Regions from separate parts of the Exiguobacterium sp. s5 genome, predicted to be linked through region 1. Evidence: predicted binding sites of a transcription regulator. Region 1 holds the regulator's gene; the other holds the start of a gene.

The links. Region 1 encodes NrdR, which represses ribonucleotide reductase genes. Its sites were predicted from a motif close to AACACNATATATNGTGTT; they were not measured.
Region 2: the regulator NrdR is predicted to act here: its motif matches at 6,836-6,853, upstream of KNP60_RS13955 (anaerobic ribonucleoside triphosphate reductase).

What each region holds. Positions count from the first base shown of each region.
Region 1 is NZ_JACSLK010000003.1:217,259-226,629, forward strand. It holds gene KNP60_RS08440 (hypothetical protein) at 107-316, shown strand; gene KNP60_RS08445 (DUF1002 domain-containing protein) at 369-1,232, opposite strand; gene thrS (threonine--tRNA ligase) at 1,346-3,283, opposite strand; gene dnaI (primosomal protein DnaI) at 3,596-4,510, opposite strand; gene KNP60_RS08460 (DnaD domain protein) at 4,516-5,868, opposite strand; gene nrdR (transcriptional regulator NrdR) at 5,911-6,378, opposite strand; gene KNP60_RS08470 (hypothetical protein) at 6,391-6,762, opposite strand; gene speD (adenosylmethionine decarboxylase) at 6,874-7,260, opposite strand; gene KNP60_RS08480 (glyceraldehyde-3-phosphate dehydrogenase) at 7,492-8,523, opposite strand; gene KNP60_RS08485 (site-2 protease family protein) at 8,679-9,161, shown strand; gene coaE (dephospho-CoA kinase) at 9,181-9,371, opposite strand, start outside.
Region 2 is NZ_JACSLK010000007.1:138,925-148,295, forward strand. It holds gene nhaC (Na+/H+ antiporter NhaC) at 1-601, opposite strand, end outside; gene KNP60_RS13930 (amidohydrolase) at 766-1,863, opposite strand; gene KNP60_RS13935 (DoxX family protein) at 1,885-2,229, opposite strand; gene KNP60_RS13940 (S1C family serine protease) at 2,285-3,547, opposite strand; gene KNP60_RS13945 (fumarylacetoacetate hydrolase family protein) at 3,669-4,487, opposite strand; gene nrdG (anaerobic ribonucleoside-triphosphate reductase activating protein) at 4,542-4,997, opposite strand; gene KNP60_RS13955 (anaerobic ribonucleoside triphosphate reductase) at 4,975-6,819, opposite strand; gene KNP60_RS13960 (formate/nitrite transporter family protein) at 7,010-7,861, opposite strand; gene KNP60_RS13965 (50S ribosomal protein L25/general stress protein Ctc) at 8,063-8,722, opposite strand; gene mutL (DNA mismatch repair endonuclease MutL) at 8,886-9,371, opposite strand, start outside.

The DNA of each region.
Region 1 (9,371 bases):
TCGCGCATGAATAATTGGTAGCTCACACTTTTATGATGATAACAGTCATTTCGTTGTTTCGCAATACCTTTTCCGAGGGAATAAAATAAAAAAGGAGGGATGGGCCGTGTCTTGGAGACAGCAAGTGAAAGGTGACCATGATTATCACGACCAAATCAAACACATCGTACAAGAGACGATGCGCCACCATGACGTGAGTGATGCCAAGCTCGAAGCGGTATTGACAGACCTTTTAGAAGAGATGAACCGCATCACGTTGAAGATTGTGGACGACCACGAGTCTGCTCGCGACTATATCCATAAACGATGGTATTGAAAAAGGGCCGAGGCCCTTTTTTCAATACCATTTGTCATGTACTCAAAGCCGTTCAATTCGTCAACGACTTGAAGAAGTTGCTGAGCGCTTCGAACAAACGGGCGAAGAAGCCTTGGACTTCCTCCGTCTCGAGGAACGCTTGAACGTCTTGACCGGCCCCTTGTAACCCATTGCTGATCGCACCCCAGTCGAGGTTCGCCTGTTGCATGTTCTCGAACAACGTCGTCAATTGCGTCAACTGCGTATCAGACAGTTGGACGTTGTTTTGATTCAATACTTGGATGACGATATCGCGAATCTCAATGTTCGTCTCCGGTGCCTTGTTCGCAATTTCCGCTTTAATCTCGTTCATGAGTCCGGCCACGTCCTCTTGCCCGACCGTCTTCCCGATCTCAGATGTGACCGCGAGCTCTTCTTGCGCCAAGTCTTTCCGTTCCTCGCTCAATTGAATGCCTGTCTCCGCGGCCGTCTGATCATAGGCTTTCATGATGCCCGTCAACGCCGACGTCCCGGTGACGCGAATCGGCGACGTGATATAAATATCGGCATCCGTGACGCCTGCCGTCACGAGAGCATTCGCATACATATCTTCGGTCACCCATGTGACATTCTCCGTTTTGATATCGAGCCCGGTCCCGTCGGTCAGTTTAATGCGGGCTGATGAATACATCCCCCCGCCGCGCTGCGCCTGAGGGACGGCGTCCCCTAAGTATTTATCTTCATCGGCTGCGGTCGTGATGATCGGCTCAATCCCCGCCGGTGCCTCGACCCGTTCGAGCACCCAGTCCCGTTGGCTCGCCGATAACGACTCTCCGAGTGTGACGATCGTGTCATCGACGATGGCTTCTGCGTTTACTTTTGGAATCATGCTTGTCGCGACGATCGAACCGATCGTCAACGCCACTAATGGTTTCATATAATTCAAGATGAATCACTCCTTTCTTCTACCATACGTGTTTGGTGAAGTCTTCCGCATCCGTCTCAAGACCGAAAAAACGACCACCCTTCCAATGAAGGATGGTCGACATATTAACGTGAACGGTTGGCGATCTCTGCTGTAAGTGACGACAAGAATTCATCGAGCGTGGCCGATACTTGTTCTTGTTGTCCGTAGCGACGGATGTTGACTGCACGCTCATCACGTTCTTTATCTCCGAGGACGAGCGTCATCGGAATTTTCTTCATCTGTGCTTCCCGAATCTTGTAGCCGAGTTTCTCGTCACGAAGGTCCGTTTCGACGCGGACACCGCGCTTAACGAGCTCTGCTTTCACTTCCGCGACATATTCGTCGTGGACGTGTGAGACCGGGATCAATTTGACTTGGACCGGGGCGAGCCATGTCGGGAATGCGCCTTTATATTCTTCAATCAAGTAGGCGACGAAACGTTCCATCGTCGAGACGACCCCACGGTGAAGGACGATCGGGCGATGATCTTTGCCGTCAGGACCGGTATACGTCAAATCGAACCGCTCTGGGAGCAAGAAGTCGAGTTGGACCGTCGACAACGTCTCTTCTTTGCCGAGCGCCGTCCGGACTTGGACGTCGAGTTTCGGTCCGTAAAATGCCGCTTCACCTTCCGCTTCGAAATACGGGAGACCGAGCTCATCCATCGTCTCTTTCAACTGGCGTTGGGCTGTTTCCCAAATTGCGTCGTTGTCGAAGTATTTCTCTTTGTCGGCCGGGTCACGGTACGACAAGCGGAAACGATAGTCTTTGATGCCGAAGTCAGCGTACACTTCTTGAATCAAGTGGACGATATCTTTGAATTCTTGCTTCATCTGTTCCGGCGTGACGAACGTGTGCCCGTCGTTCAACACCATGTAACGGACGCGTTGGAGGCCTGTGAGCGCACCTGACATCTCGTAACGGTGCATACCGCCGAGCTCGGCGATGCGAAGCGGGAGTTCGCGATATGAGCGCGGCTCATGTTTATAAATCGTCATGTGGTGCGGACAGTTCATCGGACGAAGGACGAGTTCCTCGTTGTCCATCTCCATTTTCGGGAACATATCGTCTTGATAGTGATCCCAGTGACCAGACGTCTTATACAAGTCGACCGAACCGAGGACCGGTGTGTAGACGTGCTGGTAACCGAGCTCGAGTTCTTTGTCGACGATATAGCGTTCGACCGTCCGACGGATCGAGGCACCTTTCGGAAGCCACATCGGTAAGCCTTGACCGACTTCTTGCGACACGAAGAAGAGATCGAGCTCTTTCCCGAGCTTGCGATGGTCGCGCTCTTTCGCTTCTTCCAATAGACGCAAGTGTTCCGCGAGTTGTTCTTTCGTCGCGAACGCCGTTCCGTAAATGCGTTGGAGCATCTTATTGTCCGAGTCGCCGCGCCAGTATGCACCGGCCACGCTCATCAACTTGAACACTTTCAACTTCGATGTCGACGGGACGTGCGGCCCACGGCATAAGTCGAAAAATTCGCCTTGATGGTAAATCGTGAGCGTCTCGCTCGACGGGATATCTTCAATCAATTCGATTTTGAGCGGGTCTCCGAGCGCCTTGTAGCGTTCGAGCGCCTCGTCGCGCGACACGACTTCACGTGTGATGTCCAAGTTCTCGTCGACGATCCGCTTCATCATTTTCTCGATTTCCGGGAGATCTTCTTCGTTGATGCGGCGATCCATCTCGATATCATAATAGAAACCGTTCTCGATCGTCGGTCCGATCCCGAGGTAGATGCTACCTTCTTCCCCATATAACCGTTTGATGGCTTGGGCCATCAAGTGGGCTGACGAGTGGCGCATCAAGTCGATGCCCTCTTCTGAATCCGGCATGACGAGCTCGATTTTACCGTCCTGTTCAATCGGACGACGATAATCGATCATCTCACCATCGATTTTGGCGGCGATTGCTTTTTTTCGGAGTCCTGGACTAATCGAACCTGCTACTTCTTCTGCTGTGATGCCTGCCTCAAACTCTTTGACGGCCCCATCTGGAAATGTCAATTGAATCATGTGTCAACTTCCCCTCTCTACATTTAAAAATAAATAAAAAAAGCCCATCCCTGTGAAAGGGACGAGCTTTGATTCTCGTGGTACCACCCTCGTTCCCAAGCGTAACGCTTGGCTCGAACACACGATAACGAGTGTGAATCGCCGCACGATTGGCCCGTACGGTGCTCTGAGGGAGTAAGGCGATCGGCGTGTTTAGGAAGCTCTCACCAGTCTTCCCTCGCTTTGAAACCCGTGACGACGTCTCATGTCCTCTTCGATGCATCGGTTATATGATTATTAGTATAGTCAACTCGTTCAAGAAATACAATCCCTTTACCGACGTCGGTTCTCACCTTTTAATTCGATTTGTGTCGTCGTCGTCGAGATGCGCTGCATGAGCCGCTGGGCTTTCATTTTGTTCTGCGGCGAACCGTCGATCGAGAAGTGCGTCTCGAGCTCTTCACCGCTGAAGTTCGAACTGTAAAGCGTCGGTAAGCGATGCATCATGCGATATTGCAAGATGATCCCGAACAGCTCGTCGCGTACCCACGGACTGATCGCCTCGGCACCGATGTCATCGATCAGTAACACCGGTACGTGTTGGAACGACGTCAAAAATGAGTCGAACGAATCGGTCCGGATCTTCCGTTTCGCTTCCGAGACGAATCCCGGGGCGTGGACGAGAATCGTCTCGATGTCCGCCACTTTCAGTTCGTTGGCGATCGCCGCAAGCAAATACGTCTTCCCGACCCCGAAGCTGCCGTGTAAGTACAGGCCGTTCACTTTTTGGCGGGTCTTCATGCCCGAGACGAACCGCATCGATTCACGGAGTGCGATTTTACGGGCGTCATCCGACCAGTCGAACGATTCAAAGCTCGCCTCTCGCACTTCTTCCGGCAAGAATAAGCTTTTAAACTTCCGGTCCATCTCTTTTTGGCGCCGTGCTTGACGATGCTTGACCGTCTCTTCATAACGAATCGCGATTTGACCGAGGTCGACATAGAGCACCGGCTGATGGCCCGGGATGACGGCTTGCTCCTCGACGAGCTTCTTGCCGTCCATCTGTTCTGCATATTCACTGAGCTTCGTAAAGCCGACCTCGACCGCCGTCTCGTCTAACTCCGGATGCGCCTTTAAAAAGGCGACGACTTCTGGATGTTCGAGGGTGCGCCGGCGAATCGATTCGTACGCTTCCCGCACTTCTTTCCGGTTCATCATTTGGGCGAGCGTTTGATTGATGCGTTCCATGTCCCTCATCCTTTCTCTTTCAATTCATTTAACAACTTGACGAGTTCCGCGTCGTCTGGAACCGATGCCTCGAGCTCTTGTTTTCGTTTTTGATCGTACGTCCGTTGCTCTTTCGCCTCGTCCTCGAGCCATTTTGGCATCTCGGTCTTGTCTTTGCGTCTCGAGCCGACGGTCGTCCGCTGTTGCACGTTCTCCCGCTTTTGCTGTTTCTTCTCGATGAGCGCGTCTTGCGTCGCTTCTTGTTCCAACGCGTCTTTGGCGTTCAAATAGCCTGCCGTCTTCCAACTCGTCGCGATCCGCATGACGTAGTTCTCACTGAGCCGGGTCTGCTTCTTCACTTCGATACAGTAATAGAACAATGCGTTGATAACACTTGGCGCGAGTCCGAGCGTATCGACGAGGTCGATGATGAGTTGCTCGTCGCTCTTCGACAACTGTGGCGTCTTCCGTAACGTCGACACGTACTGATGCGGATGCGCTTCTTCCATGACAGTCACGTCATGCAAATCACCGATTTCTGCCTTCTCCGTCTCGTCCGACTTCACTTTCCGATGGCGCGTCTGTTTTTTCTTCAACTGCAACACCATCTGACGGCAGCCGTCGCGTTTCTCTTGCTCGCTGAGCGGTAGATACGCCTCGTGGACGAAGTACTCCTTCAACATCTCGGCCATCGTCTCTTCATCGATTTGGGAGACGTAGGCAAGCTTCGTGATCGTCTCATCGAGCTTCTTCGTGAAGAAGCCGACGGGGAAGTTCGTCAACTTTTTGACGATTTCCATATCGAACGTATAGTTGATCTCGATTTTGGCGCGGTCAGGTTTCTCGTAGTTCTTTTGTGTGAACGCCATATGATTGACCCCTTTGACGTCGAACACTTCATTAAAGTCTTTTGTCACTTCAATGATTCCGGCCGGCAACGGATCAATCGTGAATCGACCTTGTAACTGTTTGAAGCGGACTTCCCCGACTTTATAGAAGAGGAAACTCGACAACAGCCCGTCATTCAAGAACGTATGGGGTGCGAGCGGGACCCGCAGTTGATACACGTACTGGGTCAAGCGCTCGTCTTTCGTCTTATACGTCCGGACGAGACCAATCGCTTCGAGCCGGAACAGACAGTCCGTCAGCTCGTTGATCGAGTAATCGAGCATCTCACAAAGCGCGCTGTGTGACATATAGTTCGATTTCATCTTCCCGGGCTTCAGCTCGCTCCAAAGCGTCTGATACATCGCGAGCGCCTTCACTCCGATGACCGGCTGATATAAATGGTACAGCGACTGATACGACTCGCGATCGATGAGTCCGGTGCTCATGATCAACAGTTCGTCAGTTCCGTACAGGATTCGTTCTTTTTCCATGGTAGGTCTCCCTTGAAAAAAGGCGACCAGCAGGCCGCCCGTTTAGTTGGTCGATTTTTCTTGCTTCATTAAATCTTCTAGTTCTTTAAAGAACACAGAGATATCTTTGAACTGGCGATAGACGGACGCGAAGCGGACGTATGCTACTTCGTCGACCCGCGCGAGCTCGTTCATGACGAGCTCCCCAACCTGTTCACTCGGAATCTCGGACTGGCCGAGGGCGCGTAACTGTTGTTCGACTTTCGTGACCACACCTTCAAGTTGCTCCAGCGTGACCGGACGTTTCTCGCACGCCCGAATAATCCCGCGAAGCACTTTCTCACGGCTGAACTCTTCCCGATTCCCGTCTTTTTTGACGATGATGAGCGGTGTCTGTTCGACCGTTTCAAACGTGGTGAAGCGATAGCCGCACTCCTCGCATTCGCGACGGCGACGAATCGAATAGAAATCTTGTACTGGCCGGGAGTCGAGCACTCTCGTTCCATTATGATCGCATTTAGGACAACGCATGCTCAGCCCTCCTTATCGTTCGACAGATTGATTCCCGATGGCGCGGAGCGGGAACTTTACGGATAGCGCCTCATAATATGTGGTGACGATTTGACCGAGGTCCGGTCCGAGCATCTGGTCACGGTTCAATGTAAAATCGACGGCCGTGCGTCCGCCGTCCACTTGGACGATGGTCGCCAATGCGTCCCATCCGTCTCCATGAAACGCCACTTCGCCCCGGTCTGCATCAACCCGGCGAACCGTTTGACCTTCTGCTTGAATCCGTTCGCGGAGCCATGTGAGCACGGCGCTTGGCGATGCCGCCACGTAACGCGTCCGTAACGCCTCATTTTTATGCGAATCGTCCGTTTGGACATGTGTTTGAAACTTATCAAATAATCCCATTATCCACCTCGACACCTTATTTATATAGGTTAAGCATATCAAAATTAAGCGGTTAACAAAACAATTAAAAGGGCTGACCGAAAATCGGCCAGCCTCATAAGGTCAATCTGATTATTTGCTGATTGCCACTTGCGCTTCAGGAACACGAATCGGTCCCATCCCACGGTCAAGTTTCACATCTTCACGAACTTTTGCTTCCAAGCCTTCTGCAATGTATTGCGAGGCTGTAGCTGGATCGATTCGATCCCCACATGTGAACACATCGACTGATGCGTAGCCATGCTCTGGGAAACTGTGAATCGTTAAGTGTGATTCTGAAATGATAACGACTCCACTTACACCGTGCGGCGCAAATTTGTGGAAAGCGACTTCGCGGACTTCAGCGCCCGAACGAAGTGCTGCATCGACGAACAAGCGCTCGATGTAGTCGATATCGTTTAATTTGTCGGGATTGCACTCCCAAAGTTCTGTAATAATGTGACGTCCCATAGTATCCATATTAGTGGATCCCCCTTTACATCAATGGTCTCAAAGTAGTTGATGATCACTCACTTTGTGCCTGAATCGCCCACAACCACGGGGGCAAGTTAGTCCTAAGAGGTCCTAACCCTTTAAGTTGCGTTTGTCAGACCAATTGAAGTTCACGAGTTAGAGTGTATCTTGTTTAGGACGTCGTTACAAGACATTTGTTTCAATTCTTTAAAAATATTTTTAGATAAATATATTTTTTCAGACGTGGGTTTCTTGTTGTCCGATTTGCAGGTAGCTCGCGACCATGTCCAACAAGTCGACGACGCGGCACGAATAGCCCCATTCGTTGTCGTACCAAGCGAGCACTTTGACATGGTTGCCCCCGAGCACCATCGTCGAATCGGCATCGATGATTGACGAACGCTCATCTCCATTGAAGTCGATCGAGACGAGCGGTTCGTTCGAGACGCCGAGAACGCCCGTCATTTCCCCGTGTGCAGCACGCTCGAACGCCTGATTCACTTCATCGACCGTCACATCTCGACGCAACTCGACGACGAGATCGACGAGCGAGACGTTCGGCGTCGGCACTCGTAGCGCCATCCCGTTCAATTTGCCCTGAAGTTCCGGCAAGACGAGCCCGATGGCTTTCGCAGCACCAGTCGAAGTCGGTATAATGGAACTGCCACAAGCACGGGCACGACGCAAATCTTTATGCGGATTGTCGATATTGTTTTGATCGTTCGTATACGCATGCACCGTCGTCACGAGCCCCGTTTCAATCCCGAACGTCGAATCCAATACTTTGACGACCGGGCCGAGACAGTTCGTCGTACACGAGGCGTTCGAAATGACGTGATCGTGCTCCGGTAAATAATCCCGATCGTTTACCCCCATGACAATCGTCCGCAACTCGCCTTTTCCTGGTGCCGTCAAAATGACTTTTTTCGCACCGGCCGTCAAATGTTTTTTCGCCCCGACATCAGAATTGAATTTCCCCGTCGCCTCGATGACAATCTCGACACCGAGTTCAGCCCACGGCAATCGCTCCGGGTCTCGCTCGGATACGAGCATGATGCGTTTCCCATCGACTTCGAGCGCATCCCCATGCGCTCGGACCGTCAGTGTGAACGGTCCGTGGACCGTGTCGTGTTTGATCAAGTGCGCGAGCGTTTCCGCCGGATAACTCGCATTGATGGCGACCACGTCGTGACGCCCTTCGAGCATCAACTTCCGAAATACCATTCTGCCGATTCGACCAAATCCATTGATTGCAACTTTCGTCCCCATTCTGAATCCCCCTTTTTTCTGCGTTACGACACCATTATAACGGAAAATTGGAAGCGTTTTCACTATGAATCGTCACATTTTTTTCACTTTTTTACAGTTTCAGATTTGAAAAAGAGGGAAATTTGGTGTAGAGCTTGGAAAGGAGCTAAGACTATATGTTTGATTGGACAGACCTAGATAAATTTGTCATCTCATTTTTCATCATCTTACCGATTGTGACGATTATCCATCAATTCGGTCATTTCTTCTTCGCGAAACTATTTGGGGGTTCGCTCGACATGGAGATTGGGACCGGAAAAAAATTGTTTAAAATCGGACGCCTTCAATTTAACCGCGTTTATTTTTATGACGCCTGGTGCCAATTCAGTGACTTGAAGTACAGCAATCGCCTGACGCGGAGTCTCGTCTACGCGGGCGGTTCAATTTTTAACTTATCGAGTATTTTGATTGTGAACGCCTTCATCTTGACGCGAGAGATTGAGCCGACAATTTACACGTATCAGTTCGCATACTTCTCGTTCTATTATGTCTTCTTCTCACTCTATCCGATTTACTATTCGAACGGCCATCCGAGCGACGGACGCGCCATCTTCGACACGTGGAAAAAAGGGAAGCCTGACTCAGACCCACTCAACTGAACAAAAAAAGAAGGCGTCGTCAGTCGCCTTCTTTTTTCATGTCTTCAAATTGTTCGACGAGGCGGACCACTTGGGCCGACAAGTCGCCTAACGCACCGTTGTTGTTGATTAAAAAATCAGCCTGTTGTTTCTTCTCCTCGATCGGCATTTGCGCATGGATCCGAGCGAGTGCTTCTTCTTTCGTCAACCCGTTGCGCTCCATGAGACGCA
Region 2 (9,371 bases), on a different contig from region 1:
AATAGGCGCCGAGCGCGATGACGAGCCCTGGAATCGTCGTGTAGAGCATATGCCGAATATGTTCGAACAAGTTCGTGTGCGTCAAACCCGCCGCGAGGTTCGTCGTATCCGACAACGGGGACATCTTATCCCCGAAGTATGCCCCTGAGATGACAGCTCCGGCGACCATCGGTGCTGGTATCCCCATACTCAGTCCGATGCCCATCCCGGCGACGCCGATTGTTCCCATCGTCGACCATGAGCTGCCAATCGAGAGCGCGACGACCGAGCAGATGATACAAATCGTCACCAAGAAATAGGCCGGTGAAATAATCGTCAATCCGTAATAAATCATCGTAGCGACGACGCCTCCCCCGATCCAGGCACCAATCGTTAAACCGACCAAGATGATGATGACGACGGCCGGTAGTGCGAGCCGAATCCCTTTGTACATCATCTCCTCGATCTCTTTCCACTTGTACCCGTGTCGCCATGCGACGAGCGACGCGACCGCTGTCCCGACGATGAGTGGGATGTGCGGCCCTTGTTCCAATTTGACGATGGCTACGAGCATGACCCCGATCATGACAAGTAGCGGCAATACCGCCCAGCGAAGCTTCATGTCTACCTTATTCCCCTGTTGTTCCATGTGTCTTCCTCCCCGATAGCGAAAAATTCAGAATTGTCGTTATATTGTCGCTAATAAGTAGATGATAACGCTTACATTTAAAGTTGGCAATAAAAAAATGAACGAGCTCGTCCGGCCCGTCCATCTAGTCAATCGCTTCAATTATCGTTTGCGGCCCGGCGCAACGTATCGGCGAGTAAGGCGGCCGCTTCTGGTAAGACGTCCCGATCGAACGACATATGAGGATGATGGAGCCCCGGTGTCAAGTTCGCGCCGATTCCGATCATCGTCGCATCGAGTCCCGGCTGTTCGACCGTATAGAAATGAAAGTCGTCACTACCTGATGTAATGATCCGGTCGACGAGCGCGCTTTCCCCGAAGCGGTCGACAATCGCTTCGGCCGCATGTCGGCTCGAGCGTTCGCCAATCTCCGCACCCGGTGTGAAGTCTTGCCAGTCCCAGTGGATGGTGACATCATGAAGGACGGCGATTTGCTGTAACAGCGTCTCGACGCGGTCACGTAACGCGAGCAGCTCCTTGTTCTGTTGAGCCCGGACGTCGAGTGAGAACGTCGCGTTCCCTGGGATGATATTCAAATTATCGCTACCGGCTTGGACGCCCGTCAACTTGATCGAATGGGGCTCGAACGGCGACAAGTAGATGCTTTTGAGCATCTGTTGAATCGTAAAGATGACATCTAACGCGTTTTGACCTTGATGCGGTCGCGCACCATGGGCATCGTCCCCGATAACGCTTCCTCTTAGAAAGAATGCGGCTCCGTGTTGAATCGCAGCCGCATATTGTCCGCGTTGCAATTCCTCGAGCGGTCGCAAGTGGATGCCATACAGCTGACTCACTCCTTCGAGTGCTCCTTTTTGAATCATCGCGAGCGAGCCGTTCCCTTGTTCTTCCGCCGGTTGGAAAATGAAGCGAATCCGCTTCGATAGCATCTCATGTCTCAACAGGTCGAGCGCGCCGAGCACCATGCTGATGTTGGCGTCGTGCCCGCATGAGTGATTGGCTTGAAACGTCCCGTCGACTTGTTGCCATAAGGCATCGATATCGGCCCGGACAGCGATGACGTCATCACCTTGTCCAATCTCTGCGATGACCCCGGTCACGTCCGCAAACGTCTCGTGACGGACTTGCCATGACGTCAAGATGTCGGCAATCGTCTTCGTCGTCTCAACCTCTTTCCAGCTCACTTCCGGATGAGCATGAAAATGCTCAAACCAGTTCAATACGTTCGTCGTCATGATCAATTCCCCCATATGTACTTATATTTTTTTGACCCCTTTGATTAAGAGCCACTGCAGCGGCAATCGGGCCCACGTGACCCATTTTGGGAGCGGTATTTTGCCTAGTTTCGACGGTTTGAGCGCCATGTTGATATTGGCCGGGAACACCGCGATTAAGAAAGCGGGTAATGTCCCTTTCACGAAGCGCGTCCCTTTGTTCATGAGCAACAACACACCATAGACGACCTCGATGACCCCGCTTGCCTGGACCATGAATCGTTTGAACGGCCATGATTTCGGAATAATCGACATGAACGCCCGTTCCTGAATGAAGTGCATGATGCCGGCCCCTAGAAATAAAATCCCGTATAGTTTACGAATCAACTGAACCCCTCCTTTTTTCTAAGCATAACAAAAAAGATGGGCTGCGTGCCCATCTTTACAGTGCGTCTCCATTTGCGTTTTGAATCTCGACATCGACCGTTTCGGTCTTACCGTCACGAACGTATTCGATTGTGACGGTCCCGTCCGTGTCTCGAATCAGTTCACTCCGGAGGTCGATGAACGATGAGACAGCCTGGTCGTTGATTTTCACGATGACATCGCGTGCCTCAAGTCCTGCCCGTGCAGCCGAACTGTTCGCTTGCACTTCAACGATGATTGTGCCCGACGTCACCGACTCCGGCAAATTGATTTGCTCGGTCAAGTACCCCGGTGGGAACTCCGACACGTCCCGAAGCGAGACGCCGAGCGATGGATGATTCACTTCGCCCGTCTGTTCGATTTGATTGATGAGCGGCAAAGCGATATCGACCGGGATGGAGAAGCCGACCCCTTCGACCGAGTCGGTCGCGATTTTCATCGAGTTGATCCCAATCAATTGTCCTGATTCGTTGATTAACGCGCCACCGGAGTTACCAGGGTTGATGGCCGCGTCCGTCTGAATGACTTCGGCGTTGAAGTCGGCTTGTCCGTTCTCATCCGTATCGACCGGGACGAGACGTGACGTCGACGAGACGACGCCGCGTGTGACCGAGTTCTCAAACTGGCCGAGCGGGTTCCCGATGGCGACGACGGTTTGCCCCGGTTTCAACTCGCTCGACTTCCCAATCGAGATGACGGACGAGACTTTGTCCGCATCGACTTCGAGCACGGCCAAGTCATACGTGGCGTCGCTACCCATCAATTTGGCGTCTGCTGTCGATCCGTCATTGAATGTCACGGTCAAACGGTCAGCACCGTTGACGACGTGATGGTTCGTGACGATGTAAGCCGAGTCGCCGTCTTTTTTATAGATGACACCCGAGCCGACCCCGGCTTCGACAGCCTCACTTGAAAAACCGTTTGACGCGAAATTGTTCACCGTCACGACAGCAGGCTGTGCGGTCGCGACCGCATCGGTGACCGAGCTGTCCGTTGTCGTAGACGTCGTCTGGACCGGCGACCCTTCCGACGTCACGTTCGTATCAGACACATTTGTCGGCACTTGATCGATGAACGGAAAAGCGATGGCGCCAGTCAAGACGGCACCAATCACGCCACCGACAAACCCAGGGAACATCCGGCCGACGAACGATGGTCGGGCCGGTTGCTCTGCGCGCGACGGTTCTTGTCGTTGTTCTGACGAGCCGAGCTCGGTATCGAGCCAATCCTCGCGGTGATTTTGTTCATTTGATTCTGTTGGACGATCATTGCGTTCCATGTGTAATCATCTCCTATATGATGTTTCCTCTTTGTTCTACCCTTAGTATAAGAGGCATAGTCATCGTTTTGCGGAAATGAAGCATCGATTACAAGATTCTTCACAATTTGCGTCAATTGGGTCAGACGATGACGTTACGGAGCGTCCCGAGTCCCGTGATGCTCACTTCGACCGTGTCTCCTGATTGGAGATAGACGGGCGGCTTCATGCCGTGGCCGACCCCGGCCGGTGTGCCGGTCGCGATGATGTCTCCTGCTTCAAGTGTCATGCCCTTTGACAAAGTCCGAATTAACTCTTCGATCGGGCGAATCATATCCGCCGTCGACCCATCTTGACGTGTCTCGCCATTGACAACCGTTTGAATCGTCAGTGGGAACGAGAGCTCATCCGGTGTGACGATATACGGCCCCATCGGACAGAACGTATCGAACGATTTGCCGCGGAAAAACTGGACGTGTTGTTTTTGCACATCCCTGGCCGTGATGTCGTTCAGAATCGTGTAACCAAAAATATGGGCATCGACGTCGTCAATATCCCGCCCTGATTTCCCGATGATGACGGCGAGTTCGCCTTCATAGTCGAGCTGGTCGGTCAATTCGGGGTGACGTTCGACGACAGCCTCTGGGCCGACGACCGAGGTCGGCGCTTTCGTGAAGATGACGAGCTTACCGGCCCCCGCCGTATCCATCTCTTTCACATGCTCTTCGTAATTTTTCCCGATACAGATGACATTTTTGAGCGGACGATACGGTGCGACGAACGTGACGTCTTGAAGCGCCAGCCTTAGCGCGACATCTAGATCGACATCCGGTTCAAACTCACGCGCGATGACTTCTAACAACGAAGTCGTATGTAATTGGTCACTGACGTCATAGACGAACTCTCCTGCCACGACACCGACCCTTTGCTCTCCTTCAACTTGAAAACTACACCATTTCATCAAAATTCCCCCTTTTTTGCTAGTATACAAAAAATCGGGACACGACGGCCCCGATTACGCTTTGTTTAAGAAAATAATCCGCTGGTTGCTCGATCCCCGAAACCGGAGCGACCGGTCCATGAGCGGCTGTTCGAAACGCCCATCGACGAGCACATCGGCACGGTCGAGCACGCTTGTGACGAATTCGTCGTGCATGGCTTGCAACTGTTCGAGCGTATAGCCCGTATACACCCAAACGTTTTTCTGAAGGACCTTACATCCGTCGACGAGCCGGGCCAATTCTTCCGGTTGCAGAAATGGTTCCCCGCCTGAAATCGTCACCCCGTCCCAGCCTGATTGTTCGATTTGAGCGAGTAAGTCCGCGACCGAGACGTCTTCTCCTCCACGTGGATTCCAAGATTCTGGATTATGACACCCAGGGCAACGGTGCGGGCAGCCCGCCGTAAAGATGACCGTGCGAATGCCTGGACCGTCGACGACCGATTCTTCAAGTACGGATAGGACGCGCATGATGCTTCACCCTCGCTCGTTCTTCTTCTCGTTTTGCCGAATTCCACCGGTCCATCGTCCCGACCAAGTAGCCGGTAATGCGACGGATCCGTTCAATTCGTTCATGTTCGCCACATGTCGGGCACGCTTCGTCGATAATCCCTTCAAGGCCGCAGTTGCCACAACGGTCGACCGGATGGTTGATCGACCCGTAGCCAACGTTCTCGGTCCGCATGAGCCGGACGATCGCTTCGACCGCTTCCGCATTATGGGCGAGCGATCCGTCGACTTCGACATACGTGATATGACCCGCATCACAGAGCGCGTGGTAAGGCGCTTCGAGACGGACTTTATCGCGAATCGAGACCGATTGATACACGGGCACATGAAACGAGTTCGTATAAAAGGCGCGGTCGGTCACACCTTCGATCATCCCAAACGATTGCTGATCTCTCGTCACAAATTTACCCGACAATCCTTCGGCCGGGGTCGCCAAGAGAGAAAAGTTCAAATCGTATCGTTCCGATGCCTGCTTCATTCGATCACGTAAATGAGTGACGATATCGAGCCCAAGCCGTTCCGCCTCTCGTGACTCGGCATGCGTGCCACCTGTGAGCACACGAAGCGCTTCGGCGAGACCGATAAATCCAACCGAGAGCGTCCCTTGCTTCAGTACCTCGCGAAGATCGTCTTCTGGACCGAGTCTCTCTCCCCCCCGCCAGACGTGTTGGGCATAGAGAAACCGAAATTCGTCGGCGTGCCGCTTCGCTTGATAGTCGAATCGTTCGAGCAATTGATCGATGGCGACGTCGACGTAAGCGTCGAGCGTCTTATAAAAAGTATGGATATCCGAGGAGACGAGTGCCATTTTGACCAAGTTCAACGTCGAAAATGATAAGTTGCCTCGTCCAATCGACGTCTCGGCACCATGCCGATTCCCCATCACCCGTGTCCGACAACCCATGTAGGCGACTTCCGAGCCGTGCGTCCCGTCGTAGTATTGAAGGTTGAACGGAGCATCGACGAACGAGAAGTTCGGGAATAACCGCTTGCCCGTCACACGACAGGCGAGACGGAACAAGTCGACGTTCGGATCGTCCTCATGGAAGTTGACCCCTTCTTTCACTTTAAAGATTTGAATCGGGAAAATCGGCGTCTCCCCGTTACCGAGCCCTCGCTCGGTCGCACGCAGCAACTCTCGAATGAATACGCGTCCCCACCGGCTCGTGTCGGTGCCGTAATTGATGGAAACGAACGGTACTTGTCCGCCACCACGTGAGTGCATCGAGTTGGCGTTGTGGATAAACGCCTCACACGCTTGATACGTCGCCGCGATTGTTTCAGACTCGGCAGTTTCAAAGAGTTGCTCGGTCGTCCATTCGACTGGTAGCTTTTTGAGCCGCTCGAGCTGACGTTCATACGTCTTTTCGACATACGGTGCGAGGTCGACATCAAACATCGGGAAAGCTTGACCGCCATGCTGCATGTTTTGGTTCGCTTGAAGAATAATCGAAGCGAGCGCCATCGCCGAGCGGATATCCTGGGGCGGTCGAATCGTCCCGTGCCCGGTATGAAATCCGTTCGTGAGTAGCTCACCGAGTGGGATTTGACAACACGTCGTCGATCCTGTCACGTAGTAGTCGGCGTCATGGATATACAAAAAATTATCCTCGACGGCTTGACGTGACCGTTCTGATAATAGATATGTCGTCGACAATTGTTTTGATACTTCTGAGGATAATCGTGCCAATTTTCCAAGTGGTGATTTCCCGTCGACGTTGGCGTTCTCTTGTACGAGGTCCTGATCTGGGAGAACACAGACATCTTCATAAAGCTGGAGCATATTCACTCCGCATCACCTCACTATATATTGATTGCAAGCGAGTTAATTACTCACTTAAGTTCCATATATAGATTATGTCATGTTTTGCTATTGAGATGTGAAGTCGAAATTGTGATCAATGCTTGTGATAAAAACGCAAAAACAGTCGAGCCACTGACGTGGACTCGACTGCTCGTTGTCGTGAGCTACCTTATACTTCTTTGGCAGGTTTCACAATTTTCAATTCGACTTCTTCCGTTGCTTCCGATTCTTGGGCTTCACGCAAGCCTTTCGCGTTTAACCACGTATAGATCGCACCCATGAACAACGCGCCACCGATGATATTCCCGAACGTGGCTGGGATCAAGTTGTGGATCGCGCCGGCAAAGCTGATCGCCTCAGGATGCGGGACGACGAGCGTGAGGGCGAACAAGACGAAGTTGGCGATGACGTGATCAAATCCTGAGGCGAAGAAAACGGCGACGAGGAAGATCATCGAGAAGATTTGGGCGAACTCGTTTTTCATTTGCTTCGGCAAGAAGATGGCAAGACAGACCATCCAGTTGCAGAAGATCGCGCGGAAGAAAATTTCGACCGTCGTGTGGTGCATCTTGCTTTCGACGACCGAGAACAGCCAGTTGTCCATTCCAAGTTCTTGGATGACACCGGTAGGAGCGAGCAGCAAGGCGAACAAAACGCCACCGAGCGCATTCCCGACAAAGCAGAGCAACCAGACGAGCATCGTGTCGCTGAGCGTCGTGTACCCCCGCATCGTCGAGGTTGTGAAGTACATTGTATTCCCGGTGAACAGTTCGGCTCCGCCATAGATGATCATGACGAGGGCGATCCCGAATGAGAATCCTCCGATGAGCGTTGTGAACGGAGAATCGATCAAATACATTCCGTTGACGACTTTCAGTGTGAAAATTGAAGCGAATCCGATAAAGATCCCCGCGAGCATTGCTCGTAAAAAGTACTCCATTGGCCGATAATGAATCATTTGCGAAGATGCCTGTGCTTTCTTCCGCAACGATTCGAGTGCATGGATTTCCATTGATGCCATGTCACAAACCCTTCTTTCTGTTTGAATGAAACCATTATAATAAGAACGAACATGTGAAATCATTAACAATATAAGCCCGAAACGAATAAATTGCAATCGCCCCTTCCACATGTTGACACATTTTTCACATCGTAATCGTTTACATTTGTCGGATTTGTGACTAGAAAAAAACGACCCTTCGCAAAGGGCCGTTCGAAATGATTATTCTTTGTTTTCAGAAGCCTCTTCCGACTCTTCCGTTGAAGTTTCTGACGCCTCTTCAGTCGCTTCAACTTCGCCTTCTGTCGCTGTATCAGCTTCAAGGTCTTCGACCGCCACCGGTTCATTCACCGATGCGATTTGAAGATCACCCTCAGATACGATTTCGTAATCTTTGTTCTCTGGAATATCAGCGACAGTGAGCGAGTCACCGATGCCGAGTTCAGAAACATCAAGCTCGATACGCTCCGGAATGTTGGCTGGTGTTGCCGAGACCGTTACTTTATAGAGCGTCTGTGCCAGGTAGCCGCCTTCTTTGACGCCTTTCGCGTCGCCGACAAGTGTGACGTCCGCTTCGACTTCTGTCGCTTCGTCCATCTTCACTGCCATAAATTCGACGTGCTTGTATTCGTTCGTAAATGGGTCGACTTCTGTCCCGTGAACGAGTGTGTTCACTTTCTTACCATCGATATTGAGTTCGATCAAAGCGTTGTCGCCGTGTTCACGAAGAATCTTACGAAGTGCCATCTCTTCGAATGCGACCGGTGTGCTTTCAACTTTGTAGCCGTAAACGACACCTAACACTTTTCCTTCTTTACGCAAGTTAGCGCGGACCGAACGTGGTCGTAATTCTCGTTTCGTTACTTTAAGCGTGTCTGCCATAATCTTTTCCCCCTACTGGTTTATCGATCATGTCTACATCTTGAGGGTGAGGCAGTGAAAAAGCCACCTCTCAACCTCGATGCGTTGAGTGACATGTGTATATTGTTCCCATAGCCACCTATCCATAAACGTAACAGGAGGTTAAGAAAAGATTACAGGCGTGTCACATAACGCGTTTAAATAGCTTCTCGAGCTCGTACGTGCTCCACTTCACTAAAATCGGACGTCCGTGCGGACACGTGTACGGAGACGTCGTCTGATTCAAATCGTGAAGCAATTGCCGCATCATCTCGTGGTTCAACGGATGGTTCGCTTTAATCGACCGTTTGCATGCCATCAAAATCGACGCATCTTCCCGATATTTAGCGATGTCAATGGAGCGATCCCGGATCGCCATCTCTATCAAATCACGGACCGTTCCTTCTAAATCGTGTTGCGGGTACCACGTCGGAATCTCTCTAACGAGGAACGTGTTGCCGCCGAACGGCTCCAATTCTAGACCTGCTTCTTTTAAAAGCGGAGTGACTTCTTCAATCGCGAGCGCCTCTTCTTGCGTGAACTCGAGCGTGAGCGGAAGCAGCAACAACTGGTATTCCTTGTCAGGATTCCCGAGCTGCTCGTAAAACAACTCATATTTGATTCGTTCCTG